Linked DNA regions of Lichenihabitans psoromatis. The protein of the gene in region 3 binds, or shares a complex with, the protein of the main gene of each other region. Links are inferred from orthologs where the notes say so. Each region holds a gene or a part of one and is shown on either strand. Other genes may lie near its edges. The genes, in order: accB, EY713_RS21105 and accD.

Region 1 (9,910 bases), 2.7 Mb from region 3 along the record:
ATCGTCGCGGCGATCGCCCGGCTTCGGCCGAGAAGCGCGCCAACCCCAACGGCGAATCGATTTCGAGCGATGCGATCGGCAGCGATCTGGTCTCGTCCGATCCGACGATGGCGGCCGACGGCCAGGACGAAACCGGCCTTGAGCGAGGCGGCCTCAATCAGGCGGCGGGTTCCGAGGACCCGAGCGCGGCTGACTTCCTCGCTATCCAGGCTGATGAGCCGACCGACCCCCTCTTTCAGGATGCGGAGATCCACGCTGGCGAGTCGCAAATGGCAGTGTCGGATCAGGCTTTGTCCGAGACGACCGAGGGTGTCGACCATGCCGACGATGCCGGCTTCGACAATGCCGACCGCAGCGAGGACGACGACTCGCGCGACGATGTGACGACCTTCGAGCATGGCTTTGAGGCCGCGCACGAGCCGGCGGAGAATGACCAGGCCGGCCACGAGGACCGCAAGAGCGACGGCCAGCATCACGACCCCGAGCAGAATGACGCCGAAGAAGATGGCGTCGAGCAGCTGGGCGGAGACGCCATGGAAGACGTGCCGCAGCGCACGTCACGCCCGCGCCGCCATTACAAGATCCAGGAAGTGATCAAGCGCCGCCAGGTTCTGCTGGTTCAGGTCGTCAAGGAGGAGCGCGGCAACAAGGGCGCGGCGCTGACGACCTATCTGTCGCTCGCCGGTCGCTATTCGGTGCTGATGCCGAACACGGCGCGTGGCGGTGGCATCTCGCGCAAGATCACCGATGCGGAAGATCGCAAGCGCCTGAAGGCGATCGCGCAGGAATTGGAAGTGCCGGAAGGCATGGGCATCATCCTGCGGACGGCCGGTGCCGCTCGCGGTATGCCCGAGGTGAAGCGTGACTTCGAATATCTGATGCGGATGTGGGAGACGGTGCGCGAGACGACGCTGAAATCATCCGCTCCGACGCTCGTTTACGAGGAAGGCTCGCTGATCAAACGGTCGATCCGCGATCTCTACGGCAAGGAAGTCGACGAGGTGATCGTGGCCGGCGACGAGGGCTATCGCGAAGCCCGCGAATTCATGCGCCTGCTGATGCCGACCCACACCAAGAACGTGATCGCCTACCGCGACCCGCAGCCGATCTTCGCCAAATCCGGCGTCGAGGCGCAACTCGACGCGATGTTCTCGAACCAGGTGGTGCTCCGCTCGGGCGGCTATCTGGTGATCAACCAAACCGAAGCGCTCGTTGCGATCGACGTGAACTCGGGTCGGTCGACCCGCGAACATAACATCGAGGATACGGCGCTCCGCACCAATCTCGAAGCCGCCGACGAAATCGCGCGCCAGTTGCGACTGCGCGATCTCGCCGGCCTGATCGTGGTCGATTTCATCGACATGGAAGAAGGGCGTAACGATCGCGCCGTCGAGCGGCGCATCAAGGACGCCCTGAAGAACGATCGCGCCCGCATCCAGATCGGCCGCATCTCACACTTCGGTCTGCTCGAGATGTCGCGTCAGCGCATGCGGACCGGCGTGCTTGAAGGGTCGACCGTCATGTGCCCGCATTGCGCCGGCTCCGGCACGGTTCGGTCGGTGTCGTCGATCGCGCTGCACGTGCTGCGTCTGCTTGAAGATTCGCTCATCAAGTCGGCCGCCTACAACCTCGTGGTTCGCACCCGGCCCGACGTTGCGCTCTACATCCTCAATCAGAAGCGCGCCAACCTGCTCGATCTCGAGGCCCGGTTCGGTGTCTGTATCAACGTCTTCTCCGATCCGCTGATGAACGGCACGGTCTATCATGCGATCGATCGGGGGGCCGAAGCGACGCCGCCGCAATTGCTGAGCTTCCGGCCGGATGTGAGCCACGCGGCTTCCGCCATCGATGCTCTGGTGCAAGAAGAAGACGACCTCGACGCCGCCGCTGAGGAATTTGAAGAGGTCGAGACCGAAACCGGCTCCGAGGCCCAACCTGTCCAGGCTCGCGACGGCCAGACTGGCGAGCGCAGCGAAGGTGAGGGCGATGGATCGCGCCGCCGCAAGCGTCGTCGGCGTCGGCGTGGGCGTGACAATCAGAGCCAGTTCGCGACATCCGAGGGTGAACAGCAAGGTGGCGAAGCCGGTCTCGACGAGACAGACGGCACGGACGAAGAGGCTGGCGAACTCGCCTTCGAGGGTCGCGAGAGCGACGATATCGCCGTTACGGTCGATCGCAGCACCGGCGATCACGAGGTCGAAAATGTAGCGGACGTCACGGCCGACCCGATCGTCGCCGAAACGACGACCGACGTTTCTGTTCTGTCGTTGGCCGACGCGGATCAGCCCGTCTCTGCCTCTATCGAACCTGCAACCGCCGAACCTGCGGTGCTTGCCGACACCGTATCGGACGAAGCTGGGACAGCGGAGGCCGCACCGGTCGAAGCGCCGCGCCGCCGTCGCCCGCGCCGCCCAACCCGCAGCGCGGAGGCGGCAGCCGCCAGCGTGGCCGATCTCGACATGGGATCCCCTGCGGCGAGCCTCGATGCCGCCACCGACCCGGTCGATGAGGTGGTCGCGCCAGCCCGGCGTCCCCGCCGGTCACGTGCGCGGGTCGCCGAGGCCGTGACGGAGGTGTCGGCAGATCTCAGCCGCCCGTCCGCCGACCGTGATGTCGGTGCGGATACGGCCGAGCACCACCCAGCACAGGTGACCACGTCGCGCGAGCAGCCGGAATTGCCGTTGAGCAACGCGTCTCCGACGGTGCCCGCACCTGCGACCACGCTCGAGACTGTCGCCGAGGCGCCCACGCCTCATGCTGACCCGAGCGAGCCGGTTGCAACCGAAGCTGAGGCCGAGGTTGTCGACCCGGACCGGCCGAAGCGGTCAGGCTGGTGGCAGCGCGCCAAAGCGACCTTCACGACAGGGTCGTGAGGGTCATCTGAAGCACGCGAAAAATTAAAGCGATCCCGGCCTTGTGCCGGGATTTGCTTTTCGGCCACGCGTGACGCTTGAGGGCTGCCGATCCGTCGAGGCTCGTCTTAGGGCTTCAGCCAATCGCCCAGTCTCGTGACCGCCTGCTGAACGTCACTCGGCGCGCCCGCAAAGGACAGCCGCATCGTGCGATGACCACGGTCGCGATCGAAATCGATGCCGGGCGTCGCGGCCACGCCTGTCTCGGCCAGCATCCGGTTGCAGAAGGCGACCGAGTCGTTGGTGAACCGGCCGACATCGACATAGACGTAGAAAGCGCCGTCGACGGGATGAAAATCTCCGAGCCCGATCCGCGGCAAAGCGTCGAGCAGATGAGCCCGGCTGGTCGCATAGGTCTGCTTGATGAGATCGAGTTCAGCCGTGGCGTCGAAGGCCGCGATGGCCGCGATCTGGCTCAAGGTCGGGACCGAGATCGAGAGGCTCTGCTGAAGGCGCTCGACCGGACGAACGAGCGCCTCGGGCAGGATCAACCAACCGACGCGCCAGCCCGTCATGCAGTAATATTTCGAAAAGGAGTTCACCACGATGGCGTCGTCGGAGAAGGCGAGAGCCGTGTCGGCAGCGCGCTCGTAAGTCAGTCCGTGGTAGATTTCGTCAGAAATGAACGCCACGCCGGCCCCATCGCAGAACGCGGCGACGTCTCTGAGGTCATCCGTCGTCATCATCGTGCCGCTCGGGTTGCCGGGGCTCATCAGCAACACGCCATCCAGCGGTTTTTCCGCATGCGCGCGAGCCAGCATATCCGCCGCGACGACGTGGCGGCTCGCGACGGTCGTCTCCAGGGACACCACCTCGATACCGAGCGCCTCAAGGATGTTGCGATAGGCCGGGTAGCCCGGCGCAGCGATCGCGACCCGCGCCCCGACATCGAAGAGAGCCAGGAACGACAGGATGAACCCGCCTGAGGAACCGGTGGTGACGGCGACGCGGTTCGGCGTAACCTCGACCCCATAAGTGTCGTGATAGTGTTGCGCGATCCGCGCCCGGAGCGCCGGAAGTCCGAGCGCTTCGGTGTAGCCGATACGGCCGGCCTCCAGCGCCCGGATCGCCGCCTGACGAATGCGCTCGGGCGCAACGCCACCGGGTTCGCCGACCTCGAGATGCAGGATGCTTTCTCCTGCTCGCTCGCGCAACCCGGCCGCGCTAAAGACATCCATGGCCAGAAACGAGGTAATTTGGCTCCGCTTGGATGCGTTGAGGCGATACGGCTTTTGGCGAGGCTGGTTTGTCATGCCACGCGCATAGAGCAAGATCGCGGTGGATGAAACGCCTTTACGGTCGCGACAGCCGCGTTGCATCGTCGGCAGCGGCTCAATACCGACATGATTCTTCAGTAGCGGTATCGATGTTTTGACAACGTCCCAAGAATTTTGACGATGTCCCAAGAACGCCCTATCTCAGAGTGCGTGTATCGGACTCGTTGATGGTTCGGCATGCTGTCTTGAAGCCGAAGAAACGCCCTGCTTTGAAAGATCGTCATGTTTTCTGACATTCGGCCCATGTCGCTGCTCGTTTTCCGCCGTCCCCTCGAGGTCATCGCCACGGCGATGATGCTCGGCTCCGCTATCGTGGCTCCGGCCTCTGCTGCCGAGTTCACGGATGCCCAAAAGGCGGCGCTCGGCCCGATCATCCGAGACTATCTTGTGCAAAATCCTGAGGTGGTTCGTGATGCGATCGCGGCCTTGGACAAGAAGCAAAAGGACGACGAAGAGACGCGACGCCTGCAGGCGGTCGACACGAGTTCGTCCGACCTCTTCAACTCGCCCTATCAGGCAACGCTTGGCAACCCGAGCGGCAAGGTCACGCTGGTCGAATTTTTCGATTACAATTGTGGCTACTGCAAGCGGGCGCTCGACGACACCGCCAAGTTGCTGAAATCCGAACCCGAATTGAAAGTCGTGCTGAAAGACTTCCCGGTGCTCGGCCCGGGGTCGGTCGAGGCGGCGCAAGTGGCGGGTGCGGTCCGGAACCAATTCAAGGGCGACAAATTCTGGCAGTATCATTACAAGCTGCTGTCGAGTCACGGCCCCGTCGGCAAGGCTCAGGCGCTCTCCGTCGCCAAGGATCTTGGCGCCGATATGGATCAAATCGCCAAGGACATGGACAAGCCCGAGATTCGCGCCGGCATTCAACAGAATATGCAGCTCGCCGATATGTTGAGCCTGACTGGGACACCATCCTATGTGGTCGGCAAGGATGTCGTCGTTGGTGCGGTCGGCTATGACGAACTTAAAGGCCGCGTCGACAACAACCTGCGTTGCGGCAAGGCGGAATGCTCGTGAGCCCGAAACGCCTGGCGACTGAAGCCTGATGACGACCGTCTTCGTCCTGAACGGGCCGAACCTCAATCTTCTCGGCACGCGCGAACCTTCGATCTACGGGACCGATACGCTGGCGAGTATCGAGAGCGACCTACGGGCTCAGGCGCTTCCGCACGGCGTCGACATCGTCTTTCGTCAATCCAACCACGAGGGCGATCTTGTCGACTGGATTCAAGAGGCCGGTCAGGCGGGTAACCCCGTTATTCTGAACGCCGGAGCCTTGACCCACACGTCAATTGCGCTGCATGACGCCATAAAAGCGGTTGCGGCGAGTGTGGTGGAGGTTCATCTCTCCAATACGCATCGGCGTGAACCGTTCCGGCATCATTCTTTCGTCTCCCCCGTAGCCACAGGCGTCATCATGGGTTTCGGCGCGCGCTCTTATACGCTCGCGCTCGAGTCCATCCTGTCGTCGAACGTCAAGAGCAACTCATGATTCGTAACGGCGTGCGATCGCGCGGCAAGTCGCCCGAAGCTGTCGAGGCACCCGGCTCAGCGCCCTCCGATGGGGCAGGTCCGGTTTCCGAGACCGGCATCGACGCCAGCCTCATGCGGCAGCTCGCGCATCTGATCAGCGAAAGCGATCTCGCCGAACTGGAAGTCGAAAAGGGCGACCTTCGAATTCGCCTCGTCCGCTACTCGCCGGCCCCCGCCTCGCATCAGCATGCGATTTCCGCCCCCGTTGCGACCACGACCACCATTCCAGTGGCGGCCGCCCTGTCTCCAGCGGCTGTGGTGCCGGCTTTGTCGCCCAGCGACGCGGATCATCCAGGCGCCGTCAAATCCCCGATGGTCGGCACCGCCTATCGCCGCGCAAGCCCGGACAGCAAAGCCTTCGTCGAGATCGGCTCCGTCGTGAAAGCGGGCGAAAAGCTATTGCTGGTCGAGGCGATGAAGACGTTCAACGAAATCGTTGCGCCGCGCGCCGGAACCGTGACCGCGATCTTCATCGATGACGGGCAGCCGGTCGAATATGGCGAACCTCTCCTCGTGATCGAGTAAAGCCACCGAACCGATCCTTCGGCTGGCCGGTATCGGCCGTTTGCCGCCATGCCTTTATTAGAGTGCGCGAAACCTCATGTTCCAAAAGATCCTCATCGCCAATCGCGGCGAGATCGCCCTGCGCATTCTTCGGGCCGCCAAAGAACTCGGCATCGCCACCGTCGCGGTGCATTCGACAGCCGACGCCGAAGCCATGCATGTGAAGCTGGCCGACGAAAGCGTCTGTATCGGGCCGCCTGCAGCGCGCGACTCCTACCTCAACATCCCGGCCCTCCTGACCGCTTGTGAAATCACAGGCGCGGATGCGATCCATCCCGGCTACGGATTTCTGTCCGAGAATGCGCGATTTGCCGACATTCTGGCCGAACACAAGATCGCCTTCATCGGTCCAAAAGCCGACCACATCCGGATCATGGGCGACAAGATCGAGGCCAAGCGCACCGCCAAAGCGCTTGGCATCCCGTGCGTCCCTGGGTCGGAGGGGGGTATCACCGACGATGAGGAAGCCCTGCAGGTCGCAGAGGAGATCGGCTACCCGGTCTTGGTGAAGGCCGCATCGGGCGGCGGTGGCCGTGGCATGAAGGTCGCGCGCACCAAAGCGGACCTCAGTGACGCGCTTGCGATGGCGCGAACCGAAGCAAAGGCAGCTTTCGGCGATGATGCGGTCTATCTCGAGAAATATCTCGAAAAACCCCGTCACATCGAGATCCAGGTGCTCGGGGACGGCAAGGGCAACGCCATCCATCTCGGCGAGCGCGACTGCTCGATCCAGCGCCGTCATCAAAAGCTGTGGGAAGAGGGCCCCTCGCCCGCGCTTGATGATCGTCAGCGCGAGGACATTGGTGAGATCGTCGCGGCTGCGATGCGGAAGCTCGGCTATATCGGGGTCGGCACGGTCGAGTTTCTCTACGAGAACGGCCAGTTCTTCTTCATCGAGATGAACACGCGCATTCAGGTCGAACATCCGGTGACCGAAATGATCACTGGGATCGATCTTGTGAACGAGCAGATCAAGATCGCGGCCGGCTTACCGCTGACGATTCAGCAATCCGACGTGCGTCTGTCGGGTCATGCGATCGAATGCCGGGTCAATGCCGAGAACCCGGAAAACTTTCGGCCCTCGCCGGGGCGCATCAGCTATTATCACCCGCCCGGCGGTCTCGGTGTCCGGGTTGATAGCGCAGTCTACCAAGGCTATCTGATTCCGCCGAATTATGATTCGCTCGTCGGCAAGCTCGTGGTTCATGGCCGCACGCGAAGCGAGGCCCTGATGCGGTTGCGCCGCGCGCTTGACGAGTTCGTGATCGATGGCATCGAAACAACATTACCGCTGTTTCGCGTTCTCGTGCGGAATGCTGATATGCAAAACGGCGATTATGACATTCACTGGCTCGAGCATTTCCTGGCCGATGGGGGCATGTCGGCGCAATAAAGGCGCATCTCGACGGCGTCTCGCGTTTTCAAAGCCTCGACGCTTACGGGTGGTGACGCATGGCGGTTGACGAGATCCGGACCAGTGCGACGAGGGTCGTGCGAGAGGTCGGCACGCTCCAGCGCGATAGCGTGGCGCTTTATGCGGTTCTCGAGCAGTTGCCGCTCGGCATCGTGTTGGCGGACATTCCGTCCGGTCTCATCGTCTTTCACAATCGCCGCGCCGAGGAGATTTTGGGCGAGGCCGTCACGGCGTTAAGGTCCGTCGCCGACCTCGAACTTCTCGGCGGCCTTCACGCCGATGGAACGCCGTTCGATTGCGATGACTATTCGCTGGCCAAGACCGTGCGCGGTCACGTCGCCATCGAAGATCGCGACATTCTCATCCGACGCCGGGATGGGACGACGTTGCAACTCTCCGTCAGTTCGGCCGCGATTGCGGGCCCGAGCGGTGAACCGATCTACGCCATCTGCAGCTTCCACGACGTCTCGGCGCAAAGGCGCAGTGCGGATGAACTCCGCGCCACCTCGGTCAGCATGAGGCTGGCGACCGAGGCCGCTAAGCTCGGTCGGTGGGATCACGACATAGCCAGCGGAACTCGCTTCTGGGATGAGCGCAATAAGGCGCTTTTTGCCACGGCGGGAGATGCAGACCGGGCTGCTTCCGAGTCAGAGTATTTTCTGAGCCTCATCCATCCCGAGGATCGCGAGCGCGTCCAGCAGGCCATCAACGCCGCGATGCAGTCGCATCATTCACATGACTTCTACCAGGAATACCGGATCGGTGACGGCACCACTCCGACCATATGGGTCGCGAGCTACGGCACGACCTTGTTCGAAGACGATCGCTGCATCCGCTTCGTCGGCGTCACGCAGGACATTACCGAGGACAAGCGGCTCGAGGAGCGTTTGCAGCGCTCGAATGACGAACTCGAGGCGCAAGTGCGCGACCGCACGCTCGCGCTGCAATCGGCCAACGATCGTCTTGTCGCCGAAATGGCCGAGCGCGCGCGGGTCGAGAGCTCCTTGCGTCAGATGCACAAGATGGAAGCCGTGGGCCAATTGACGGGCGGCATCGCGCATGACTTCAACAACATGCTGACCGGGATCATCGGCAGCCTGGAGCTCATCAAACGCCGTGTCGCCAATGGACGCGCGGATGAGATCGGGCGGTTCATTGATGCGGCGATGGTCTCGGCCAACCGCGCCGCAGCCCTCACGCATCGGCTGCTGGCTTTTTCGCGTCGGCAGTCGCTCGAGGCTAAACCGGTGGATGTCGGCCGCCTCGTGATCTCGATGCAAGACTTGTTCGTGCGGACAATCGGGCCGTCCATCTCGCTCGATATCCGGGTTTCGGATACGGCGTGGCTGGCGCGCACCGATGAAAACCAGCTCGAAAACGCGTTGTTAAATTTGGTGATCAACGCGCGCGACGCGATGCCGGACGGCGGACTTTTGACGGTCGAGACCACGAATGCGCGGCTCGATCGCCACTCGGCCGATGCGTTCGGCGACCTTCAGCCGGGCGATTACCTGCTGCTCAGCGTCAGCGATACCGGCGCCGGCATGCCACCCGACGTGATCGCCAAAGCCTTCGAGCCGTTTTTCACGACCAAGCCGATCGGCCAAGGGACCGGGTTGGGCCTCTCGATGATCTACGGCTTCATGAAGCAAAGCGGCGGTCACGTTCTGATCTATAGCGAAGTCGGCCATGGAACGAGCGTCAAGCTGTATCTGCCGCGAGACCGATCAGACCCGAAACACCAAGCGCCGGAACCGTCGGAAGCCGTCACAGGCCACGCCAATGGTGATTGCGTTCTGGTGGTCGAGGACGAGCCCGCCGTCCGCATGCTGATCCTCGATGTGTTGGCGGACCTCGGCTACCGGACGTTTGAAGCCGGCGATGCCCCCTCGGCCTTGCCGATTGTCTCGTCCGATGAACGGATCGACCTACTCGTGACCGATGTCGGTCTGCCCGGCGTCAACGGGCGGCAGCTGGCCGAAATGGCGCGCCAAATCCGGCCCGACCTCAAGGTGCTGTTCATCACCGGCTATGCCGAGATCGCCGCCGTGCGCGGGGGCTTTCTCGCTCCGGGGATGGAGATGCTGAGCAAGCCCTTCGCGGTGAACGTGCTCAGCGCCAAAATCCGCAGCATGATCGAGGGGACAACCCGATAGCGGTTATGGCTCGCCTGCCGTTCAGGCCTTGACCAGCGCCGCCAT
Region 2 (9,886 bases), 3.3 Mb from region 3 along the record:
TCGAACGCGTTCAGATCACCTTTCCGGCTTGCCCCATCACGTTCGATGTTCTCGATGGCGCGGCGCTCGTGAACAAGAGTCAAGCCGTCTGCGTGTTCAAAGACGCTAATTGTCAGGTCAACCCGGTGGGCCTTTGGGGCCCACAAGCGGGCGATCTCGGTCCGGATCGGGTCAAGGAGATCGAGCATCTCCGTGCTCGGGCAGAAGCCGCGGTCCGTGAAAACTTCAAGGCTCTGGCGAAGTCCACGAAGGATCGGACCGCCATCATGGGTTTCGCCCGCGAACAGGCTCAATTCTCGTCGACGCGTGAGGAAACCTGCCGCGATTATGTCGGTGAGGGACGGCACGGCTTCTGCGCCACGACGATGACCGAAGCGCGCGCCTCCGTGCTGCGCGCCAAGCTGGGCGATAGTCTCGAAGTTAAGGCCGAACGGAAGCGCAAGCGGTCCGGACACGCCGCGAAGCCTTGAGCGGCGCCGAGGCGCAAGGCTAGAGCGGGATCCAGCCTGGACGTCTAAACTCGGCGACGGTTGATCGACGGTGCTGTCGTCGATGGTCGGCGGCTTCAATTGGGCGATGCTTCAGGATGTCTGCGGGGCGTGGGTGCCTCCGACCGACTTCATGGATCTTTGTTATCAGCACGTCTTATTGTCGTATAAACTAGGGGGCGCCAGTGTGAAGACGACGTCTTGTCGGCTTTCGCGGACGACTGGCGGAGACAAGCACACGCCGAATTTGAACGCCGCTTGTTTCTTGGGGTTGGTCGTGTCGCTTGCGTCAGTTCCGGTCGGCGCCTCCGCCGAGGTCATCGGCGTCGGCTATAAGGTGGTGCGCTCTGGCGATGTCGCTCCGATGGGGTTTCACTACCAAGTCTCGCATGAGTGCCGCTCGCTCGGAGCCATTGCGATCAACCTCGTCGTCGCGCCGCTTCACGGAGAGGTCTTGATCAAGGATAAGGTCGGCGAAATGACCTTTGGTGGGCAGAGCGCCTATTCGGCTTGTAACGCTCGTAAAATCACGGGTGTGCAGGTCTATTACCGTTCGGCCGCGGGGTATGTGGGTTTTGACCGCTATGTCGTCGAACGCGTGCTCTCCACCGGCAATGCAGAGTTGATCAAGGTCAATCTGTCGGTGAGATAGCGGTGGTCGCGCCAGCTAGCCCACCGTCTCAGTGAAGAACACAGCAGCCTGCCGGATGGCGTTCCGGGCTTCTGGCAGCCGCAGGCTCATCTGCATGAAGCCGTGATGCACGCCATCGTGGATCGCCAACCGGTGCGGCACGCCAGCGGCCTCGATTCGTTTGGCGAGCGCCACCGTATCGCAGAGGAGGGGGTCGAGGCCTGCGGCGTTGAGGAAGACAGGCGGTAGCCGCGCCAGATCCGGCTCGGATGCCTCGGCTGGCCAAACCAGCGGGTTGTCCCGCGCCGTGCTGCCGGGTGGAACATACCACTCCCAAAATCGCTGCATGCCGCTTCGCGTCAGGCCGAAACCCTCGGCAAAGCGCGTGTAGGACGGGCTCTCGAAGTCGTTGTCGTAGGCGCCGTAGAACAGCAGGCCGAGGTCGGGCTTGCGTCGGTCCGCGTCGATCTCGCTGAGGATGACGGCCAGCGCGAGATTCGCGCCCGCGCTGTCGCCCGCGACAGCCAACGGTCCATCGAAGCCGGGATCGTTCCGGTTCGCCACGATCGCTCGCCATGCCGAGACGCAATCCTCCAGCGGTGCTGGGTACGGATGTTCCGGCGCCAACCGATAATCCACTCCGAGCACGCGGGTTTGCGTGGCCTCCGCCAGCAGCCGCATGAAACGAGCATGCGATTGCAAGCCGCCGAAGGCCCAGCCGCCACCATGAAAGAACAGAATACAGCCCGGGATCGCACCTTTCGGCACCAGCAACTCCGCCTGAACGGCCGGGCTCCCGGCCAGCGTCACCATCTCGACAGAGGCCATGACCGGCAGTTCGCTATTCCAGCGCGCGTAAGCGCGGTCTTGCTGCTGCCGCGCCTCGGCAGGCGACATGTCGAGCCAGTTTGGCATCGTGCCATCCTGCTCGATGAGCCAATCCCACACGGCTTGCATGTCGGGCGAGCGCTTGGCGTCCGGCCCGAGCAGGATGTCGAGATCGACGGAGGACGGGGCAATCGACCTGTTGGTCACAAAAACGGTCTTTCTCGTCAAGGTCAGATCGGGAGGGGAACGCGGTGACGCGCCACCGGGATCATGGCCCGCACCTTGTCGACGCGGGCCGGATCGATACGGGCCGAGACCAGGCCGGGACCATCGCTCGCGCGGGCCACCACCAGTCCCCACGGGTCGACCACCAGGGAGTTGCCGTAGGTATGACGGATTTCATTGCCCTGCTGGAAAGCCCCCGTCTGCGCGGCCGCGCAGAAATAGGTTTCGGTCTCGATCGCACGGGCGCGGCAGAGCACGTCCCAATGGTCCTTGCCGGTCTGCATCGTAAAGGCGGCCGGCAGTGCGATCATGGTGGCGCCTTTATCGGCGAGGGCCTGGAACAGAGCCGGAAACCGCAGGTCGTAACAGATCGCGCAACCGACCGTGACGCCCTCGCAATCGTAGGTCACGACGGCATCGCCCGGCTTGATGGCGGTGCTCTCCTTGTAGTCGACGCCGTCCGGTGTCGTGATGTCGAAGAGATGAATTTTGCGGTACCGCGCCAATTCGCGACCGTCGCGGCCGAACACCAGCGTCGTGTTATGCAATCGATCGTCATGCGGGAGCGCCTCGAGGATCGATCCGGCGTGGATGACGATCCGATGCTTGGCCGCAAGCTCTTGGAGCATCGTATAGGCCGGGCCGCTCGGCAGCACTTCGGCCGCCGCGCGCTTCGATTGCCGGTCGCCGCCCATATAGTCGAACACTTCCGGCAGCAGCACCCAATCGGGGCCATCCTCGGCGACGGCGCGCTCGATCAAACTGCGGGCGGTCGCGAGATTGGCGGTCTTGTCGCTGACCGAGTTCATCTGCAGGAGTGAGACTTTCATCGGCGTGGATCTCGCGGATTGTCGGGGTCGGCGCAATGTTGGATGGCGGACGCCTCGCGTCAATGCCGTTGCGCCATGTCGGCCGGCTGACGCACCAGCGCGAACTCCTGCTCCGGCTTGACTTCACCGGGGCGAGCCGTCAGGTTCCCGGCGCTTCCCGCGACCTGGCGCCGCCAGCGTCAGATCGTCCTTCTCCTTCCCTCAAAATCAGGCGATCCGGTTCGAGCTTCATGCGTACATATCTCGATTTTGAAAAGCCCGTGGCCGAGATCGAGGCCAAGATCGAGGAGTTGCGAACCGTCGCGGCGGCCGATAATGCGGTGCCGATCGGCGAGGAATTGACTCGCCTCGAGGTCAAAGCCGCCAAGGCGCTCGCAGACCTCTATGTCGGTCTGACGCCGTGGCAGAAAACCCAGGTGGCGCGGCATCCCCAGCGCCCGCATTTCATCGATTACGTGAAAGCGCTGATCACCGACTTCACCGCCTTGGCGGGCGACCGCAACTTCGCGGAGGATCAGGCGATCATCGGCGGGTTCGGCCGCTTCCAGGGGCGGTCTGTTTGCGTCATCGGGCAGGAGAAGGGCTCCGACACCGAAACGCGGCTGAAGCATAATTTCGGGATGGCTCGGCCTGAGGGGTACCGCAAGGCCGCGCGGTTGATGGATATGGCCGATCGATTTGGCATTCCGGTCATCTCGCTGATCGACACGGCCGGTGCCTTCCCGGGCATCGACGCCGAGGAGCGCGGACAGGCCGAGGCGATTGCGCGGTCCACCGAAGCTTGTCTGGCGCTGGGATCGCCCAATGTCGCGGTCGTGATCGGCGAGGGTGGCTCGGGCGGCGCGGTCGCGATTGCGACGGCCAACCGTGTGCTAATGCTCGAACATGCGATTTATACGGTCGCGTCGCCGGAAGCCTCGGCGTCGATTCTTTGGCGCGATTCGTCCCGGGCCGAGGATGCGGCCACCAATATGAAAATTACGGCGCAGGATTTGCTGCGGTTTGGCATCATCGACGGTATCGTGGCCGAGCCACCGGGTGGCGCGCATCGGGATCCCGATGCGATCTTTGCCTCGACGGCCGATGCCGTCGCCAAGTCGCTCAAGGCCTTTGAAGGCCAATCGCGTGACGCCATCATCGAGGCGCGCGCCGAGAAATTCCTCGCCATGGGCCGCAAGCCGTAGACTCTAGAATATTTAAGTCACACAGGAACTTTTTCAAATTCCCTGAATCTGGCCTGCGATTTCGTTGTGGTAACGTGGCGGTAAGGGTACAAGCGGCACGTTCGATTTAGCGCTTTAGCGGTGCTCAAATGCAGCGGAACTCATCAGCATGTCGGTAAGCCATACGATCCGCAGACTCGTTGTCCTGGCGCTCGCGCTCGCCGGAGCGGCTCTCTTGGCGGGTTGTGAAGAGACCGGATCGTCGACGAGCTATCGCGCTTTCGCTCCGATCCCGCCTGCGACCGAACAACTGATGGCCACCAAAGGGACGATGAAAGACGCCCCGATGCTAATCCGCGCCTATAAGAAGGAAGCGGAACTCGAGGTCTGGAAGCGCAAGCCCGATGGGAAATACGTTTACCTGAAGACCTTTCCGATGTGCCGCTGGTCGGGCCAACTCGGTCCCAAGGTGACCGAGGGAGACCGGCAGGTGCCGGAGGGATTTTACACGATCACGCCGGGCCAGATGAACCCGAATTCGCATTACTACCTGTCGTTCAACGTCGGCTATCCCAACGCTTACGATCGGGCTAATGGGCATACCGGCGGCTCGATCATGGTGCATGGCATCTGCTCGTCGGCCGGTTGTTTCTCGATGACCGATAAGGAAATCGAAGAGATCTACGCTCTGGCCCGTGAGTCGTTCGCTGGCGGTCAGCGCGCGATCCAGATGCAATCTTACCCGTTCCGCATGACGGCCGAGAACATCGCCAAATTGCGTCTCGACCCCAACATGCCGTTCTGGCGCGAATTGAAGAAGGGTTCCGATCTCTTCGACGTGACGAAGACGGAAACGCCAGTCGGCGTTTGCAACCGTCACTATGTCTTCGGTGCGAGCCCGAAGGGAGATGCGCGCTTCGATGCTTTGTCGAGCTGCCCGCCCTTGAACGAAGATCCGGCCGTCAAGGCCGAGGTCGCGGCGAAGGAACAGCGGGACAATGCTGAAGTCGCGGCGCTGGTCACCAAAGGCGTCAAGCCTGTGCGGATCATCTATGCGGATGGTGGCCAGCACGAGTCGTTCGCGCATCAGATCGCCGACGTGAGCCGCGCCGATGCGCTCGCGGCAGGTGCCACCGAGATCGCTCTCGATGCAGGGCCGAAGTCGAAATCTGTTGCGGTTCAGGTCGCTGCCGCCAAAGCCGCTTCGAAGGTGCTGCTGGCGAAAGGCAATGTTGGTTACGTTCCGCCGACCGTCGCGATCAACGAAACCGGCTCGATCAAGCCGGTCGCGGTGCCGTCCGCACCGATCGCGGTTGCCACTAACACGACCACGGTCGCTGCATCGGCGCCCGTCGGTGCCGTCTTGCCGATGAAGACCGCGCAGGCCGAAATGCCGGCCACCTTCAATGCTGCGCCGTCGGCCTATGCCAAAACAGAGACGAAAGATGAGCCGCTTGGCTTCTTGAACAAGTGGATCAACCTGAATGGGCCGAAGCCTGAGGCCGCGCCTGTCGTGCAGGCCTCGGCTCCCCCGGTGCAACTGATCACCACCGGACCGGAGAGCATCAATCATGGCCCGTTGACGGCCCGGAAACTGGGTGCGGCGGCCAGCAAGGCGCATAATCGCGAAGCGGCCGCTCCAACCAAGACTCACGACTTGACCAGCACGTTGCCGAAGGCGACGACGGACCATGCCCCCTTGCCCAAGTCGGCGATGGCGACCACGTCGACCGTGAATTAAGCTTAACCTGCCAGAGACTAGGCCTCCCAGAGACAAGGCTTGCGAGCGAAGAGGCGCGGCGGATCACTCTTTATCGCTCGCCCTCTTGGGTCGAGCGGCTGAGCGCTCGGATTAGTGATCCTGCCCGGCGCGTCGGAATGTGACTTTCGATAAGGCGGTCCAATCGAGGCCGCCGTCGCCATGCGCGATCGCATCGATGAACCCATCGCGGAGAAGGCTGGCGATCGGCATCGGGACATTCACGGCTTCGGCCGCCTGCATGGTCAAGCGCACATCTTTCGCGCCGAGCGTCAGCTTGAAGGCGGCCGGCTCGAAGGCTTGATCCGCGATCAGCTTGCCATAGCCCGTGTGGATCCGGCCGCCGAAGAGCGTCCCGGTCAGCACCTCCATCAGGTCATGCGGATCGACCCCATTGCCCTGCCCGAGCGCCATCGCTTCCGCTATCGTCTGCACCGAGGCCGCGATCATGTAATTGCCCGCGAGTTTGACCACGTTGGCGCGATAGGGCTCGGGGCCGAGCCGCCAGACCTTCTGACCCATGGCTTCAAAGAGCGGCATCGCCTTTTCGATCAGGGTCGGATCGCCGGCCGCCAGGATGTTGAGCTGCGCCGCGACGGCGACCTCGGTTCGGCCGAACACGGGGGCGGCAATATAGCCCAGTCCCGATGCAGCATGCGTGTCGGTCAAAGCTTTCGCCAGCGCCACCGAGATGGTCGCCATGTTGATGTGGAGCAATCCCTTGGGCGCTTTGTCGAGCAACCCGGCAAGCGTCTGTTCGAGGGCCGCGTCATCGGCCAGCATGGTAATGACCGCATCGCCCGCAAAAGCGTCGGCCGCAGTCGCGACCGCCACGGCCCCGGCCGTCGTGAGATCCTGAGCCGGTCCGGGTGAGCGGTTCCAAACCCGCACCTGATGGCCGGCGCGCAACAAGTTGGTGGCCATGGCGCGTCCCATATGCCCAAGCCCGATAAAACCGATATCCATGTCAAACTCCGATTGTTTTGGTGCAACGGGGGCTGCCTGCTCGGCCACTCAGGCGTCGAGTCGCCCCCTTCAATGACGTCAACGCGGCCCGAGCGTCGAAAGCGCCGCATCGAGATCGCCGGACGCAAGTTCCATCACGTGCGGCCCTTCGGTCCAGATCAGGAAAGCCCGCACGACCCGGCCGTGGTAGAGCGGCGACACGGCGGCACGGTAGAGCGCCAATTGGACCATGTAGGACGGCGGAACGGTGCCGCCACGCGGAGCAGCCCCGGTCTTGTAATCACCAATCCAAATCGCGTCGTCGGTCACCGCGATCCGATCGATCTGCCCGGTGACATCGACCTCATGTCCGGCGACGTCGACGCGGGCCGCGATCGCCACCTCGGCCTGCGAGCCCGGCCCGAACAACGGCAAAAGCGCCGGTTCGTCGAGCACGCGTAACGCCGTCGTGACGAGCTGGTCTCGCTTCTCCGCCGTGAGCCCGCGGCCCTGCGCCGCGAGATAGCGCAAGCCGGCATCGCGGCGGCGAGGGGTGGCGACGGCGGGGAGATGCTGCAGCAGCCGATGCATAAGCCGCCCGACGAGGGCCGCCTCGCGCTGGGCGGTTGGGCGAGGACCGACCGCGAGGTCGCCCGCGTCGCGGGGAGGTTGGTCGGCTGCCCCAAGCGCGTTGGACGGGCGGATTGGCGGCGCGACCGCAACCTCGCGCGGAGCGGGGCGGTTCAGCCATGCCGGGGCTTCCACAGGCAAACCCGCTGGTGCCGCGACCGCCATCGTGGCCTCGCCCATCGGATCGCTGCGCCTGAGGATCGTATCATTGGCATCCCATGGAGCCGGTACCGGCTCAAGGCCGAGGTCGACCGCCTCGATCATCTTGTACCAGCTATCGGGGGCGGGGTCGTTTTTGCCGTGGAACCCGCCGATATAGAGGCGTTCCTCGGCTCGCGTCAGCGCCACATAAAGGAGACGCCGATGTTCATCGAGCGTCGCCTCCCAGCCGGCCAAGCGCCGATCGGCCACCGCTGGCGTGTCGGCATCGCTTTTGGGCGACCAGACCAGCAGACCCGGACGAGATCCGCTCGATTGCTCGCCGTCGAGCCGCTCCTCTTCGAGCCGCTCGCCGTCGAGCCAGAACAACTTCGGATCGTGTTGCTTCATCGGCACGCCACAGGTATCGGGCAGGAACACGATCTTGGCTTCGAGACCTTTGGCCGCATGAACCGTCATGACCCGAACCGCGTCGCCGGCCGCGTCCATGTCGCGTTTGACTGAAAGCTCAGTGCCTTCCAGCCGGGCCAAGAAGGCCAGGAGCGACGGCGCGCCATCGCGCTCATGCGCCAGCGTCAGGGCCATGAACTCGTCGATCACGTCGCCGGCTTCGGGGCCGAGGCGCGACAGGAGCTTGCGACGGCCTCCGTCCTGACCGAGCAGCCGCGTATAGAACGCGAAGGGCGTCAGTGTCGCGGCCCGGTCGCGCCAAATCGAAAGCCAGTTATCAGCCGTCCGGTCCCGGTCGTTCGTGGATGCCGCGATCGCCTCGGCAAGGCTACCGCCTCGCTGTGGGGCGAGCCGCAGCAAATCGTCGTCGTCGAACCCGATCAGCGGCGATTTCAGCGCGCAAGCGAGCGTCAGGTCGTCGTCGGGCAGCAAGGCAGCGCGCCCCGCCGCCGTGAGATCCATGACGGCGATATGATCCGTGAGATTGACGCGATCGGCCCCCGCGACGGGCACGCGTTTGTCCTTCAAGGCCCGGATCACCGCATTGAAGAACGGCCCGCGCGAGCGCACGAGAATCAGGATGTCACCGGGGTGCACGGACCGGCGACGGTCGGAGGGGCCGTCGTGAACGGTTTCGGTCGAGCCGGGTGCGATGAGCCGCGCGATCGTGTCGGCGACGCGACGTGCCATCACGACGGCAGGATCGGACGCGTCGGGCAGATCGACCGGCAACCGCCAATCGGCGGGTTCGGGCGCCGGTGTCGGCCCGATCGGCCTCCACAGTTCCACGAGGCCCGGAATGGCGCGCTTCAAAGCTTCATGCGGCATCACGCCATCGGCTCCAGCCGAGAGCCCGCGCGCATGCCCCTCATGGGCAAAGATCCGGTCGACCACATCCAACACCGTGCGGGCCGAGCGGAACGACAGCTGAAGCCGCACGCTCTCGAACCGAAGGCCCGCCGCGATCGCGCGCTTTTTATAATCCTGGTGAGCGGCATCGAACATGGCGGGGCGGGCGCCCTGGAACGAATAGATCGATTGCTTCTCGTCACCGACCGCAAAGAAGGTGCGGTTGCTTCGGCTTTGCCCCTCGCCGGAGAAGAAGTCCCGGCTGATGGCGCGCAGGATGTCCCATTGATCGGGGGATGTATCCTGCGCCTCGTCGACCAAGACATGGTCGATGCCCGAATCGAGCTTGTAGAGCACCCAGGCGCTGTCCGAGCGCTGCAGCAACATGCGGCTGCGTTCGATCAGATCGGAAAAATCCAACAAGCCGCGACGGCGCTTCAGGCCCTCGTACGTGTCGAGGATGGCGCCCGCCACCGTCAGCAGTGCCATCGTGCCCTCGAACGCCTCGGCGGCCCGCCGTTTCGCCAACAGGTCCACGAGCCGATCGCGCTCGGCATCCAAAGATGCGCAGAGAGACGCCTCGGCCGCCCGCACTTTCTTGGCCAGATAGCTATCGGCCCGTTTGCCGAGCTTCTGCGTGAGGAAGACGTCGAGATAGGCCGCGATTACCCCGGGGCCGGTGGCCTGCGCCGCCTCGATCAGCCGTTCGCCAGTCGGGCTGCCAAGGCTGGCGAGATGCTGGCCGATGCTCTCCCATTCGGAGCGCGCTAGGCCATCGTCCAGCATGGCGCGTTCGACGTCGGCGATCCCGAGGCCGCCCGTGCCGAGCGCCTGTCCCAGCGCGTCACCCAGACGATCGATGCCGCCGGCCGCCTGTAGACTGGCGCGCAACGAACCATAATGCGTCGACACCTCCGCCACGAGCCCGT
Region 3 (9,995 bases):
GCGTCGAACGGCTCAACCGCTGTCTGCAGCGGCTCAATCGTAACGGAGGAAGCGGATTTCGCTGTCGCCTTGGGTGCGCCGCTCAAGTTGCGTGAACCGCAAGGGCAGATCGGGCACCGCATCATCCGCCTCTTCAAGGACGCAGACCGCGCCGGGAGCCAGCCACCCGCCCTCGTCGAGCGCCGTAAGGGCGAGGCCGCCAAGCCCTTTCGCGTAAGGAGGATCGAGAAACGCAAGCGTGAAGGGCAAACCGGGCGAGGCGCCCAGTTTGGTGGCGTCGCGACGAAAAATCCGCGTCAGGCCTCCCAGGCCAAGCGCCTCGATGTTGCCACGCAGAAGCGCCCGCGCTTCGGTTCCGTCATCGACGAACATGCCGAATGCCGCCCCGCGCGACAGTGCTTCGAGGCCGAGCGCACCCGTCCCGGCGAAGAGATCGATGACCCGTGCGTCCTCGACCGACCCGTCATAGGCGTGATCGAGGATGTTGAAGAGCGTCTCGCGAAGCCGGTCGGAGGTGGGACGAATGTCGCGCGTGGTCGGGCCGAGTAGACTGCGCCCCTTGAAGCGCCCCCCGATGATCCGCATCAGGGTGTCGGACGCCCACGGCCACCACCGCCGCCGGTTCGCGGTTTACCGCCGCCCGTTCCCGGCCGGGTGCCGGAACGCGGGGGGCGCGAGCCGCCTTTCGGACGATCGTCTCCGCCCGGACGCCCTGGGGCGCTGGAGCGAGACCGGCCGCCGAAACCGCCATCCTGCCCTGTCTTGCCGCGCGCCGGCGGACGGTTCGGTCGATCGGCCTGACGTTCGAGGCGCTGGGCGGATCGACCTTCGGGCTTGTCGCCCGAGGTGAAGCGCGGTCGTGCTGCCTTGCCGTCCTGTCCACGCGGGGCTCGTTCGTCGGACCCTGCCCGCGCGCTCGGGCCGGCTCGCCCGCTGTCCCGAGGGAAGCGCGGAGCATCGGACCGCGGGCGGTCATCACGCTGTCCGCCTTGCGGCCGAGCGTCCCGATCTCGCGACCGTGTGGGGCGCGCATCGCCGGTGTCGCTGCGGGCGGCCCGTGCGGGACGCGGCGCGGCGCGATCGTCGCGATTGTCGAAGCGTGGCGGCCGTGACGGCGCTGCCTCGCGTCGGGCGGGACGAAAGTCTTTATCGGCCTGGCGCACGGTGCGCGGACGGCGGCCGTCCTGACGCGGTGCCGCCTCCTCGCCGACATCCTCGTCGCGGCGACGGGTGCCGCCAACCCGCATGCCCGGGCCGGGTCGCGCATCGTCGCCCGATCGCGCCTGTTCAAAGCGGCGCGCATTTCGGTTCGGTGCGGCATTGGTCGAGGGCGTTCGGGCCGCCGTCGTGATCCGCTCGACAGCGACGGCGCGACCCTTGCGATCGGCCGTGGCGGTGCGTTGGGTGCGCCGGCGCGGACCATCGGTCTCGGCCTCGTCACGCTGCTGACGGAGCGCCGAGACATGGCGACGGGGCTCGGTGGCCGACGCACGCTGCGGGCGGGCACGATCCTCGGTGGAGGCGTCACGTTTATCGCGCATGCCGCGTCGCTCGGCCATCTTGGTCTGGCGGACCTCGCGCGTCACGATCGTAGCGCTGGGCACCGGGCCCTCGAAATCGACGCCAGCCTCCTTGGCGAGCGCCGGCCCGAGTTGGTCGCGCAGGATACGGGTCTTGACCTCCTCGACGGCGCCCTCGGTCAGATCCCCGAGCTGGAAGGGCCCGAACGACACGCGAATAAGACGGCTCACCGCCAGCCCGAGATGTTCGAGCACGCGCTTGATCTCACGATTTTTGCCTTCGCGCAGACCCATGGTGAGCCACACGTTGGCGCCCTGCTGGCGATCGAGCTTGGCCTCGATGCCGGCATAGTCGATCCCCTCGATCGTGACGCCGCGCGAGAGCTCGTCGAGCGTGCCTTGATCGATCGAGCCATTGGCGCGGACGCGATAGCGTCTCACCCAGCCGGTCGAGGGCAACTCCAGCATGCGGGAGAGGCCGCCATCATTGGTCAGCAGCATCAGGCCTTCGGTATTGATATCAAGACGGCCGACCGTCACGAGGCGGGGAAGATCGTCCGGCAAAGCGTCGTAGATGGTCGGACGGCCTTCGGGGTCCTTCGCGGTCGTGACGAGCCCGCGCGATTTGTGGAACATGAAGAGGCGGGTCCGCTCCGCCTTCTCGATCGGCGAACCGTCAACCGTGATGACGTCGGACGGGCCGATGTTGAGCGCCGGGCTTTCGATGACCCGACCATTGACCGCGACGCGGCCGGCGAGGATCCAGCTTTCGGCATCCCGCCTCGAGCAGAGGCCAGCCCGAGCCATCACTTTCGCGATCCGCGCTTCATCGGATTGCAGCGCAGGGGTCACGTCGGCTGCAGGCGCGGATGCGGCCGCGTCCAGGTCGGAGGATGCCGCCTTCAGGACAACGGATTTTGGTGAAACGCGCCGGATCAACGGCTGCAGTTGGCTGAAGCGTCGGGCCGGGCGGCCAGGGCGGCGGGTATTATCGGTCGTGTCGGTCATAAGCCGTGATACCAGAGGCCGAAACATTTGGGGACATCAATGTGCGACGAGGCGCAGAAAGCCACATTCGACCCGCTTTCGCTGGCGTTCCAGGCGGCGCGAGAGGCTGCCGCGCGGGGCGAGGTGCCGGTTGGAGCCGTGGTGGTTCGCAACGGCCAGGTGCTCGCCGTGGCCGGGAACCGAACCCTCACCGATCACGATCCCACCGCCCATGCCGAGGTGTTGGCGATCCGCGCCGCTTGCGCTACGGCGCAATCGCAGCGGCTGCCGGATTGCGATCTCTATGTCACGCTCGAACCTTGCGCGATGTGCGCCGGCGCGATCTCGTTCGCGCGCATCCGTCGCCTCTATTACGCGGCTTCCGATCCAAAGGGCGGCGCGGTCGACAACGGACCGCGCTTTTTTGGTCAACCGACCTGCCATCACGCCCCCGACGTCTATGGCGGGCTGCGGGAAGGCGAGGCTGCGGCGCTGCTACGCGACTTTTTTGCCGAGCGTCGCTGACGCCCCCGTTCCGTTCAGGCCGCGGCGATCGTGCTGCCTGCGCTTTTCGCTTTGCCCCATCGGCCCGGCACCTGGGGGATCGGCGAGGGGCGCCCGAACAGGTAGCCCTGCGCGAGATCGCAGCCCTGCTGCTCCAGAAACTCGAGATGCCACAATTCCTCGACGCCCTCGGCGCAAACCTTGATGCCGAGTTTATGCCCCAGTTCGATGGCGGCCTGCGCGACCGCGATGGCGCGTGAATTGTCACGGAGATGGCGCGCGAAACTGCCGTCGAGCTTGATGATGTCGAACGGAAACTCGGTCAAATAGGAGAGCGACGACAAACCAAAACCGAAATCGTCGAGCGTCACCTGCACCCCGATCGCCTTCAAAGCCTCGATGTCTTTGAGAGCGCGGCTAAAATCCCGGATCAACGACCCTTCCGTGATCTCGATCCGCAACCGGCTGGGATCGAGGCTTGTCTCCCGCATCGTGTCGGCCACGATGTCGGGAAGATGTCCGGCCAAGAACCACTCCGGCGAGATATTCACCGACACGCCTGTCGTATCGGTCCAAGAGGCGGCGGCGCGGCAGGCCTTCCGGAGAATGACCTTATCGATCGCCATCATCAGGTCGCCGCGTTCGGCCACCTGGATAAAGGTGCTTGGGGCGACCGGGCCGTGATCGGGCCGGTTCCACCGCGCCAGCGCCTCGTAGCTATGCAATTCCTCACGACGAAGGTCGACGATCGGCTGCCAGTAGATCGAGAAACCCTCGGTCTCGATGGCGTTCCGCAAATCCTCTTCCATCCGACGATCCGACCGGAGATTGCCGGCGGCCCCATCGCGTGTCGTCCGGATCTGACCCGGCCCTGCCTGCTTGGCATCGGCCAAGGCCCGATGCGCCTGCTGCAGCAACATCACCGGCGTGTCGGCCTGTTCGCCGTAAAGCGCCACCCCGATCGACAGATTGAGCTGCAGGGTGAGATCGTCCATCTCAAACGGCGTCACGAAGGCGGCATGAATGCGTTGCGCCGTCGCCTCGGGTTCGCCGACCAGGAACGGCCCAGCCATCAGAATGGCGAACTCCGCACTGCCGAGGCGGAGCAACCGGTCGCTGCCGCGGATCGCATTGCGGAGGCGACGAGCCACATCCTTCAAGATCGCATCGCCAAAGCCGTGCCCGTGCACGTCGTTGACTTTTTTGAACCCGTCGATATCGACGGATAGCAGCGCCAGCCCTTCCGGGAGCTTGCCTTCCACGACCTTGCCGCCAACCAAAGAGGCGGCAATGTCGGTCTTGGCCCGAGCGACCGCATCCTCGAGAATACGATTGAAGGCCAGGCGGTTGCCGAGACCTGTCAGTCCATCCACCTCGCGCTGCATCCGGAGCGCATAGCTCAGCTTATGGACGCGAAGCAGCGACGACGCATGTCGGGAGAAGCGCGCCAACATCGTCCGATCCTCATCGGACAAGGTTCGCGGGCTATGATCGATGATCTCGAGCGCGCCGACCGCGAACCCGCTCTCGTCGAGGATCGCGTGGCCGGCATAGAAGCGGATGAAAGGCGGACCACTCACCAGAGGACTCGCCTTCATGCGTGCATCGCTCCGCGCATCCTCCACCACCAGCGTTTCGTCCGGAGCCAGGATCACATGGGCGCAGAGCGAGCTTGCCCGCGGGCTCTCCTGAAACCGCGCCGGCAGACCCACCATGGCCTTATGCCACTGGCGTTCCTCGTCGATCAACGTAAAGGTCGCGATCGGCACGTTCAGGCTCTCGGCCACCACTGCCAGGAAACTGTCGAATTGCGGATCGGCCGGGGTGTCAAGAATATGGAGCTCCAGCAAGGCTTCGAGGCGCTGGGTCTCGTTAAACGGCAGATAGGCCGGCTGCATGATCGCTCCGCTCGGGATGGCCGCATGGTTCTGATCTGGTGATGATAGGCTGTAAGGAGTGAATAGATCGCATGAGCCAAACTCGTGGCGCTATCATTGCGGCAGCAAGGTAAACGATTGCCGTAACAGACGCGATTAAACCGTAATGGTCTAGCGAAGTTTGGAGGTCGGCTCGTCTCCTTGACCTTGCGGCACGAAAACGGCGTCGGCCACCACCTTGGACGCCACTATGGCCGTCCCATATAAGATCAATGCGGCCATGCTCATGAGCCAAGTCTCGTGAGCGAGGTCACCCTCAACCCTTCGGAGTCGTCGCGAGTCATGCTGTCGCCGCTGATCAAGATATGCGGCCTGTCGACGGCGCCGACCATGGAGGTCGCCCTCGAGGTGGGTGTCGATCTCGTCGGTCTGGTGTTTTTTGCCAGAAGCCCGCGGCATGTCACGCATGACGTGGCGCGACAATTGGCCCAGCAGGCGCGTGGACGCGCCGAAATCGTGGCTTTGACGGTGGACGTTGAGGACGCGGCGCTCGATGCTTTGATGAAGCAGGTCGCGCCCGATCTTTTGCAACTGCATGGTCGCGAAACGCCCGAACGGGTGGCCGCCATCAAGGCACGAACGGGACGTTCGGTCATCAAAGCGATCGGCCTGTCGACCCGGAGCGACCTCGCACAGATCCAGGCCTATGGCGATGTCGCCGACATGATCTTGTTTGACGCCAAGCCGCCGCCGCAGGCCAACCTGCCCGGCGGCAATGGGGTCCCGTTCGATTGGTCGCTGCTGAGTGGTCTTGACCTCAAGGTTCCGTTTATGCTTTCCGGGGGATTGTCGCTCGGCAACGTCGAGACTGCGCTGCGACTGACGCGGGCGCCGGGCGTCGATGTGTCGTCGGGGGTTGAAAGCAGCCCCGGCCGCAAGGATCCCGACAAGATTCGCGCCTTCGTGCTCGCGGTGCGTCGTGCCGCGACGTCGATGGCCGAGTCTCCCGTGACTCGCGCGGACGCAACTTTACCGCGAGAACCACGATGACGCTTCTGGAGGAACGAATGAACGCGCAAGGGATGCCGAACTCCTTCAGGAACGGCCCGGATGAGCATGGCCGGTTCGGAGTGTTCGGCGGCCGCTTCGTGGCCGAGACCCTGATGCCATTCATCCTCGAACTCGAGGGCGCCTATGCTCGGTTCAAGGACGATCCCGGCTTCAAGGCCGAAACCGCCGATCTCCACACGCATTACGTGGGTCGTCCGTCGCCTCTGTATTTCGCCGAGCGCCTCACCGACTATTGCGGCGGCGCCAAAATCTATTTCAAGCGCGAGGACCTGAACCACACCGGCGCTCACAAGATCAACAATGTGATCGGGCAGATTTTGCTGGCCAGGCGCATGGGCAAAACCCGGATTATCGCCGAGACGGGCGCTGGTCAGCATGGCGTCGCGACCGCGACGGTCTGCGCCCGCTTTGGGCTCGAATGTATCGTTTATATGGGCGCCGTGGACGTCGAGCGGCAGAAGCCCAACGTTTTCCGCATGAAAATGCTGGGCGCCGAAGTTCGGGCCGTACAATCGGGTGCTAAAACCCTCAAGGACGCAATGAACGAGGCCCTGCGCGACTGGGTCACCAATGTCGATGACACCTTCTATTGCATCGGAACAGCCGCCGGCCCAGCGCCTTATCCGGCCATGGTGCGCGACTTCCAATCCGTCATTGGCACCGAGGTGCGCGAGCAGATGCAAAAGCAGGAGGGTCGACTGCCGGACTCGTTGATCGCCTGTATCGGCGGCGGCTCCAACGCGATCGGCCTGTTCCACCCCTTCCTCGACGATGCCGCCGTCGAGATCTTCGGTGTCGAAGCCGCCGGTCATGGGCTTGATACGCCGGCCCACGCGGCCTCAATGGCGGGTGGGAAACCCGGCGTGCTGCACGGCAACCGCACCTACCTGCTGATGGACGACGATGGCCAGATCCTCGAGGGCCATTCCATTTCGGCTGGCCTCGACTATCCCGGCGTCGGCCCAGAGCATTCATGGTTGAAGGATATCGGCCGCGTCGTTTATCTCTCGGCGACCGACAAGCAGGCGCTCGACGCGTTCCAACTCTGTTCCAAGCTCGAGGGCATCATTCCGGCGCTGGAGCCAGCTCATGCGATCGCCTCGATCCTCGATCTCGCGCCAAAACGGCCGAAGGATCACCTGATGGTGCTGAACATGAGTGGCCGCGGCGACAAGGACATTTTCACAGTCGCCGACCACCTCGGCGGGATGTGATCCGATGAGCACCCGTCTGACCGCACGTTTCTCGGCCTGCGCCGAACAGGACCGCGCCGCTCTCGTCTGTTTCATAACGGCCGGTGACCCCGACCTCACCACATCGGCGGCGCTGCTGAAGGCGCTTCCGGCCGCTGGGGCCGATGTGATCGAACTCGGCATGCCTTTCACGGATCCGATGGCGGATGGGCCCGTCATTCAGGCCGCAGGGCTTCGCGCCCTCAAGGCCGGGCAGACGCTCCGCAAGACACTCGCCATGGTGCGTGACTTCCGCGAGACCGACAGCGAAACCCCCATCGTCCTGATGGGCTATTACAACCCGATCTATGTGCATGGGGTCGAGCGCTTTCTCGCCGATGCGGTCGCGGCCGGCGTCGATGGTATGATCGTTGTCGATCTGCCACCGGAGGAGGATGACGAATTGTGCCGGCCCGCCATCGCGGCCGGGCTCAATTTCATCCGCCTCGCCACACCGACCACGGATGACGAGCGGATGCCGGCCGTCATCGCGAACACCTCCGGCTTCGTCTATTATGTCTCCGTGAACGGCGTGACGGGGTCGGCGGTCCCGGATTACACAAGCGTCGCCGCGGCCGTGATGCGGATCAAGGCGCACACCAGCCTCCCGGTCGCCGTGGGGTTTGGCGTGAAAACACCCGCCGATGCGGCCGCCGTGGCGTCTCATGCCGACGGGGTCGTGGTCGGCTCCGCCTTGATCTCGGTCATCGTTTCGACCCTCGATGCCGAGGACCGGGCCACGACCGAGACGGTTCCGGCTGCGGTTGCGTTTGTTCGGAGCTTGGCCTCTGGCGTCCAAGCCGGCCGCCGCATCAGCACAGCGGCCTGACGCAGAGCCCAAACTCAAGGAGACATGAATGAACTGGATGCTGAACGTGGTGCCGCCGAAGATCCGCTCGTTCCTCAAACGGGAAACGCCGGAGAATCTGTGGGTGAAGTGCCCGGACAGCGGCCAGTTGGTTCATCATAAGGATCTCGAAGCCAACCTCTTCGTGGTGCCGAATTCCGGCTACCATATGCGGATGACCGCCGATGTGCGGCTTAAAGCGACCTTCGACGGTGGCACTTGGACCGATATCGGCGTCCCCGACGTGCCGCTCGATCCGCTAAAATTTCGGGACGAGAAGCGCTATGTCGACAAGCTGAAGGATGCGCGGACCAAGACTGGCCTCGTCGATGCCATCAAACTCGGGGCTGGCACGATCGAGGGTCAGTCCGCGACCGTCGCGGTGCAGGACTTCGACTTCATCGGCGGCACACTCGGGATGGCGGCGGGCGAAGCCGTGGTGACCGGCATCGACTATGCCGTGAAGAACCGCACCTCCTTTATCCTCTTCGCGGCGTCGGGCGGCGCGCGGATGCATGAGGGAATGTTTTCGCTGATGCAGATGCCGCGCACGACGGTGGCGGTCCGGCGGCTGAAGGCCGCCAAGCTGCCTTATATTGTCGTGCTGACCAATCCGACGACCGGCGGCGTCACGGCCTCCTATGCGATGTTGGGTGACATCCACATCGCGGAGCCGGGGGCCTTGATCGGCTTTGCAGGACCGCGTGTCATCGAACAGACCGTGCGCGAAAAGCTGCCCGAGGGGTTTCAGCGGTCGGAATATCTGCGCGATCACGGCATGGTGGATCTCGTCGTGCCGCGACGCGATATGCGGGCGACGCTCGGCCGCCTCTGCGGTATCTTGATGAACACGCCGCCGCATGTCGCAGTGGACCTTCCCGATGATGTCGCGGCTGCTGCGTGACGCTGCGATGATGCCACCGGACGAGACCCTGGACACGATCCTGTCCAGGTTGCCGCTTCTGCACCCCAAGAAGATCGATCTGTCGCTTGGCCGCATCGAACGCCTGCTTGCGGAACTGGGCCACCCGGAACGGCGCCTTCCGCCCGTCATCCATGTGGCCGGGACCAACGGCAAAGGCTCGACCGTCGCGTTCATGCGCGCCATGCTCGAAGCGGCGGGCCGCGTGGTTCATGTCTATACCTCGCCTCATCTCGTCCGGTTCAACGAGCGTATCCGCCTTGGCGAAGTCGGTGGCGGCGTCCTCATCACCGATGAGGAACTTGCGAGCGTTCTGGCCCAGTGCGAACGCGTCAACGCTGGCCAGTCGATCAGTTTTTTCGAGATCCTGACCGCTGCGGCCATCGAGGTCTTCTCCCGCCATCCCGCCGATATCCTGCTGCTCGAGGTCGGTCTCGGCGGTCGCTACGACGCCACCAACGTGATTGCTCACCCGGTCGCGACCGTCATCACGCCGGTGTCGATCGACCATCCGGAATTTCTCGGCACGACGATCGAGCGGATCGCGTTCGAAAAAGCCGGAATATTGAAAGCGGGCTCTCCCGCCGTCATCGCAGCCCAAGGCGCCGACGCGATCGCGGTGTTGCAACGCGAAGCCGACCGCTTACGCGTCACGCCTCAGATCGGCGGCCAGGATTTCGCCACGCGCGAGGAACGGGGCCGGTTCGTCTTCGAAGACGAGAGAGGTCTCCTCGATCTGCCACTGCCGCGCCTCCCCGGACGCCATCAACAGATCAATGCGGGCGCCGCCATCGCGACGATGCGGGTGCTCGATCCCTATTTTCCGATCGCGGCGATCGAAACCGGCCTCAGCACCGCAGACTGGCCGGCGCGGCTGCAGCGTCTGTCGCGCGGACCCGTCGTCGAGGCGCTCGGCGATGTCGCCGAGGTCTGGCTCGACGGGGGCCATAATGCCGATGGTGGGCGCGTGCTCGCCGAAGCCATGGCCGAATTGGAAGAGAGAGCCGGCCGTCCGCTCGTCATCGTCTGCGGCAT

What was found.
Region 1: the proteins of accD (region 3) and accB are in contact, whole or in part, in a solved structure (PDB 8UXZ), measured with the Escherichia coli proteins. The link is inferred for Lichenihabitans psoromatis from one-to-one orthologs.
Region 2: the proteins of accD (region 3) and EY713_RS21105 are in contact, whole or in part, in a solved structure (PDB 8UXZ), measured with the Escherichia coli proteins. The link is inferred for Lichenihabitans psoromatis from one-to-one orthologs.

Annotation. Positions count from the first base shown.
Region 1 is NZ_CP036515.1:3,936,965-3,946,874, forward strand. Bases 4,710-7,529 are described here. They hold accB (acetyl-CoA carboxylase biotin carboxyl carrier protein), read left to right. Parts: upstream 4,710-5,803; coding sequence 5,804-6,256; downstream 6,257-7,529. Other genes in these bases: EY713_RS18375 (DsbA family protein), read left to right, coding at 4,710-5,215; aroQ (type II 3-dehydroquinate dehydratase), read left to right, coding at 5,244-5,690; accC (acetyl-CoA carboxylase biotin carboxylase subunit), read left to right, coding at 6,333-7,529. Outside these bases: EY713_RS18365 (Rne/Rng family ribonuclease), read left to right, coding at 1-2,873; EY713_RS18370 (pyridoxal phosphate-dependent aminotransferase), read right to left, coding at 2,981-4,165; more of EY713_RS18375, read left to right, coding at 4,412-4,709; more of accC, read left to right, coding at 7,530-7,688; EY713_RS18395 (PAS domain-containing hybrid sensor histidine kinase/response regulator), read left to right, coding at 7,748-9,865; EY713_RS18400 (RsmB/NOP family class I SAM-dependent RNA methyltransferase), read right to left, coding at 9,887-9,910. UniProt on the Escherichia coli protein: This protein is a component of the acetyl coenzyme A carboxylase complex; first, biotin carboxylase catalyzes the carboxylation of the carrier protein and then the transcarboxylase transfers the carboxyl group to form malonyl-CoA.
Region 2 is NZ_CP036515.1:4,527,132-4,537,017, reverse strand. The notes cover bases 2,414-5,209. They hold EY713_RS21105 (acetyl-CoA carboxylase carboxyltransferase subunit alpha), read left to right. Parts: upstream 2,414-3,232; coding sequence 3,233-4,186; downstream 4,187-5,209. Other genes in these bases: EY713_RS21100 (L,D-transpeptidase family protein), read left to right, coding at 4,335-5,209; EY713_RS21110 (carbon-nitrogen hydrolase family protein), read right to left, coding at 2,414-3,002. Also shown: EY713_RS21125 (hypothetical protein), read left to right, coding at 1-470; EY713_RS21120 (hypothetical protein), read left to right, coding at 766-1,140; EY713_RS21115 (alpha/beta hydrolase), read right to left, coding at 1,156-2,154; more of EY713_RS21110, read right to left, coding at 2,178-2,413; more of EY713_RS21100, read left to right, coding at 5,210-5,906; EY713_RS21095 (NAD(P)-dependent oxidoreductase), read right to left, coding at 6,018-6,890; double-strand break repair helicase AddA, read right to left, coding at 6,969-9,886. UniProt on the Escherichia coli protein: Component of the acetyl coenzyme A carboxylase (ACC) complex. First, biotin carboxylase catalyzes the carboxylation of biotin on its carrier protein (BCCP) and then the CO(2) group is transferred by the carboxyltransferase to acetyl-CoA to form malonyl-CoA.
Region 3 is NZ_CP036515.1:1,269,543-1,279,537, reverse strand. What follows is about bases 7,091-9,995. They hold accD (acetyl-CoA carboxylase, carboxyltransferase subunit beta), read left to right. Parts: upstream 7,091-8,048; coding sequence 8,049-8,942; downstream 8,943-9,995. Other genes in these bases: EY713_RS05920 (bifunctional folylpolyglutamate synthase/dihydrofolate synthase), read left to right, coding at 8,920-9,995; trpA (tryptophan synthase subunit alpha), read left to right, coding at 7,178-8,020; trpB (tryptophan synthase subunit beta), read left to right, coding at 7,091-7,173. Outside these bases: 16S rRNA (guanine(966)-N(2))-methyltransferase RsmD, read right to left, coding at 34-585; EY713_RS05955 (pseudouridine synthase), read right to left, coding at 585-2,528; EY713_RS05950 (nucleoside deaminase), read left to right, coding at 2,568-3,032; EY713_RS05945 (putative bifunctional diguanylate cyclase/phosphodiesterase), read right to left, coding at 3,047-4,909; EY713_RS05940 (phosphoribosylanthranilate isomerase), read left to right, coding at 5,231-5,938; more of trpB, read left to right, coding at 5,956-7,090.